One region of the Nocardiopsis sp. iso_237 genome, then DNA from elsewhere that is predicted to be linked to it. Evidence: riboswitches for the same ligand, from Rfam matches in the RefSeq annotation. Region 1 holds a riboswitch; the other holds the start of a gene.
The links. A riboswitch is a leader RNA that binds a small molecule or an ion and turns the genes downstream of it on or off. The one in region 1 is predicted to bind thiamine pyrophosphate.

Region 1 (2,192 bases):
ACTCGGTGTGGCTCTTCAGCGACATCGCGAACGGTCTGATGGCGCTGCCCAACCTGGTGGGTCTGATCCTGCTGTCCGGGCTGATCAGCTCGGAGACGCGCAAGTTCTTCAGCCACAAGGACTGGCGGAACCCGGACGTGATCATGGAGGACGTCAGCAAGTAGTGCCCGCTCGGCCGGGGGACCTCCCCCGGCCGACGAGAGGGGGGACCGGCCGCCGTGGCCGGTCCCCCCTTCTGTCTGGCGTCGTCCGGTCACCACCAGGCGTGGAAGTGGTGCACCGGTCCCTGGCCGCCGCCCGCGTCGATCTCGTCGGCGCGGCGCAGGGCCTCGGTGAGGTAGGCCTTGGCGTCGGCCACGGCGGCCACCGTGTCCGCTCGCTGGGGGAGCAGCGCGGCGATCGAGGAGGAGAGCGTGCAGCCGGTGCCGTGGGTGTTGCGGGTGGCCACCCGCCCGGCGCGGAACTCGACCGGCTCCGCGACCCCGTCGACCAGCAGGTCGACACTCTCCTCACCCGGCAGGTGCCCGCCCTTGAGCAGGACGCGGCGCGGACCGAGTTCGAGGAGGCGTTCGGCCTGCCCCCGCATCTCCTTGAGGCTGGTGGCCTCGCTCTCACCGAGCAGGTCGGCGGCCTCGGGAAGGTTGGGGGTGAGCAGGTCGGCGCGCGGCAGCAGGACGGTGCGCAGCGCCTCGATCGCGGACCGCTCCAGGAGGCGGTCCCCGCTCTTGGCCACCATCACCGGGTCCACGACCACGTTCGGTAGCCCGTAGCGGTCCACGGCGGACGCGACGGCCTCGGTGACCTCGGACGTGGACAGCATCCCCACCTTGACCGCGTGCACGGTCGCGTCGGTGAACAGGGTGTCCATCTGGTCGGTGACGAAGGACGCGGGGACACCGTGGACCCCGGTGACCCCGCGTGTGGACTGGGCGGTCAACGCCGTCACCACGGTCATCCCGAAGACTCCGTGGGCGGAGAACGACTTCAGGTCGGCCTGGACGCCGGCGCCCCCGCTGGGGTCGCTTCCGGCGATGGACACGACGTTGTACGCGCTCATTGGCGTTCCTTCGCTAGTACGAACTAGGGCAGGTTCGACGGGTGTGCTCTCAGCCGGGAGGAGTCTCTCCGGCACCCCGCGCCGCCGGGGCCTCGCGGCCCCGGCATCAGTGTTGGTTTGTGGTGGTTCCGACTGTAGTGGACGGCCCGCCGGGGCGGACCGTCCCCCTCCGCGCGGTCAGACGGTGACGTTGTGGCGGGTCTCCACCCGCTCCTGCTGGGCGTGCCTGCGCTGCTCCCAGATGATCATGCCGACGACCACCACGAAGCCGCCGACGGCGAAGGCGAGCGTCACGGGGACGTCGGTCATCGGCAGCAGGTCGCGGTTCTCGTCCTGCCACGGCCACAGGGCGCGCAGCGAACCCGCCATCAGACCGGTCAGCACCACGAGGGTGATGTGGTGGTGGTTCTCCAGCAGGAACTGGAGCACCTTCACGAACAGGGCCAGACCCGTGATCATGCCGAGCACGAAGACGGTGATGTAGGGGAGGTCCGCCGCGCGCAGGGCCGCCATGGTCGGCTCGTACAGGCCCAGGGTCAGCAGGATGAACGAACCCGACAGGCCCGGCAGCACCAGGGCGCAGATCGCGACGGCCGCCGCGAAGAAGACCACCACCGGGTGCGTGGGCAGGTTGGCGCCGGGCAGGCCGGTGAGCGTGAAGGCGAGCGCGGCGAAGACGAGGGCGACCGCGTAGTGCCAGGCCTTCCACTTCTTGCCCGCGCCGGTGTAGGGGATCCAGAGACAGGCCAGGACCAGGCCGAAGAACAGCGCGTAGGCGTACTGGGCGTGCGCCTCCACCAGCGGGGCGAGGAAGACGGCGGCCAGGACGAGTGCGAGGGCCATGCCGATGAGGGCGGGGACGAGCACCGACCAGTCCACCTGGCGGAACTGCTCCTGGGCGCGCTCCTTGCCGCGGCCCCGGGGCACGTCCGTGACGTAGCGCTTGATGCCGCTGACCACGTGGCCCGCGCCACCGATGAGCTTGTCGTAGAGGCCGACCATCAGTGCGACCGTGCCGCCGCTGATGCCGGGCAGTGCCTCGGAGGTGCCGACGGCCCCGCCGCGCACCGCGTTGAAGATGTAGGAGCCTACTGACTTGGCCATGTTGTCGGGCGCTGGCCCGGGAGTCTCCCGG
Region 2 (2,192 bases), 3.0 Mb from region 1:
CGGATCGGGGCCCTCGCGTGGACACCGCGACTCCTGCCCCAGATCACCTGGCTGGACCGGAACCTGTACCGCCTCAGCCGAGGGCGCCTCGGTCTGCTCGACCTCGCCGGGCTGCCCAACACCGTGCTCACCGTCAGGGGCCGTAAGAGCGGCCAACCGCGTCGCACACCCCTGCTGTGCGTCCCCGACGGCACGGACCACCTGGTGGCCGGATCGGCCTTCGGTGCCGACTCCACCCCCGCGTGGGCGCTCAACCTGAGGGCCGCGCGCACGGCCGAGATCGGCGGGGCGGGGCGGGGGGTGACCGTCCGGGCCGAGGAACTCACCGGGGCGCCCCGGGACCGGGCCTGGGCACGTCTGTGCGGGGTCTGGCCCAACTTCGCCCTCTACCAGCGGCGGACCGACCGGGTCATCCCCGTCTTCCGCCTCACCCCGGTCCCGGAGCGCTGAGCCTCAGCGCCGCCAGGTCTCCTGGCGCCAGGCCGCGTCCCAGAACATCCACTCGTAGGTGGTGGCCCTCCGGAACGCCTCACGCATCCGGGAGACCGTCGCCTCGCCCGCACCGGCGGCGAGCCGGTCCGCGATCGCCTTCACCTGCTCGGTGGACCGGGCGAACTCCTCGTCCCCGTAGGTGGCGATCCAGTCGCCGTAGGGGTGGTCACTGAGGTCCCCGGCCTTGGCCATGAGCCGTTCACCGACGTCGGTGTAGACCCAGAAGCACGGCAGGACCCCGGCCACGAGTTCGGGATAGCCCTGGGTGTGCGCCAGCGAAAGCACGTACGAGGTGTAGGCGGTACAGGTCGGGGACGGCTGGACGTCCTCCGCGACACTGCCCACGGTGCCCTCGTGCAGGGAGCTCTCCACCGCGATCGCGCCGTGCGCCGCCTTGGCGAAGAACGCGATCTCCTCGCTGGTGTCCGCCCTGGCGGCCGCCGTGGCCAGGGCACGCGCGTATCCGCGCAGGTACAGGGCGTCCTGGACCATGTAGTAGTCGAACCGTTCCCGGCTCAGGGTGCCGTCCCCGATCCCCTGGACGAACGGGAGGGCGTCGATGGCGTCCCGTGTCGACGCCGTCTCCTCCCACACGAGAGCACAGAAACCAGTCATGAGGCGATCCCTTCGCTAGCACGATCCAGAGCAGGTTCGACGGGTGTGATCTCAGCCCCGGTGTCCGGGGCACCCCGTGCCTGTGCCGGACCCTACCGTTCGGCCCCGTACCGGACCGCCCTCGGGGAGCCCGATACGGTCCGGAGTCCCAGGGTCGGGAGGGCCGACCGGAACCACACCCGCAAGGCCGGGCTTGTCCGTACTGGTCACGACCCGTCCCGCCGGTCTCGGGTGTATCGAGCGGTCGCGGGTTTGACGCGTGACCCCCAGGCACAGGACCTACACGTTCTGTGAACAACCTGGAAGGCCTTCGTATGCGCCCGCACCTGGCAGCCCTCGCCGCCATCCCACTCACCGCCGCTCTCCTGGCCCCCAGCCCCGCGTACGCCGCGCCCACGCCCCTGGCCGACGCGATCTCCGCCCTCACCGTCGCGGACGAGTCCCGTTCCGGCTACGACCGAAGCCTCTTCCCGCACTGGGTCGACGCCGACGGCAACGGATGCCACACCCGCGCGGAGGTCCTCATCGAGGAGGCCGAGACCGCGCCGGAGGTCGGGGACCGCTGCAGACTGACCGGGGGCGAGTGGCACTCCTATTACGACGGCCGCACCATCACCGAGGCCCGCTCCCTGGACATCGACCACATGGTCCCGCTGGCCGAGGCGTGGGACTCCGGGGCGTCTGAGTGGAGCACGAACCAGCGCCGGGACTTCGCCAACGACCTGGACGAGCCGGTGGCGCTCGTGGCCGTGAGCGCGGCCTCCAACCGGTCCAAGGCCGACCGGGACCCCGCCGAGTGGATGCCCCCGGCGGAGGAGGCGCACTGCCGGTACGTCACCGAGTGGACCACCGTGAAGACCCGCTGGAGCCTGTCGGTCGACGAGGCGGAGCTCGCCGCGCTGACGTCCGTCGCGGACACGTGCCCCGACGCGGTCGTGGAGACCACCCCGGCCCTCTAGCCCGGGGCTCGCACTGAACGGGATCGGCCGTGGTTCACGGCCGATCCCACCCGGACGCGACCTTCACCAGCGCGTTCAGGTGCTTGTCCAGTCCGTGTCCAGCCGGGTGTCCAGCCCTCTGTCCAA

Region 2: another riboswitch for thiamine pyrophosphate. It lies ahead of tenA (thiaminase II); the one in region 1 lies ahead of thiD (bifunctional hydroxymethylpyrimidine kinase/phosphomethylpyrimidine kinase).

What each region holds. Positions count from the first base shown of each region.
Region 1 covers NZ_CM149669.1:4,810,660-4,812,851, reverse strand. The annotation lists gene AC0VYM_RS21835 (alanine/glycine:cation symporter family protein) at 1-164, shown strand, start outside; gene thiD (bifunctional hydroxymethylpyrimidine kinase/phosphomethylpyrimidine kinase) at 254-1,057, opposite strand; TPP riboswitch at 1,046-1,146, opposite strand; gene AC0VYM_RS21825 (DUF368 domain-containing protein) at 1,235-2,161, opposite strand.
Region 2 covers NZ_CM149669.1:1,807,094-1,809,285, forward strand. The annotation lists gene AC0VYM_RS08155 (nitroreductase/quinone reductase family protein) at 1-450, shown strand, start outside; gene tenA (thiaminase II) at 454-1,107, opposite strand; TPP riboswitch at 1,097-1,194, opposite strand; gene AC0VYM_RS08165 (HNH endonuclease family protein) at 1,422-2,066, shown strand.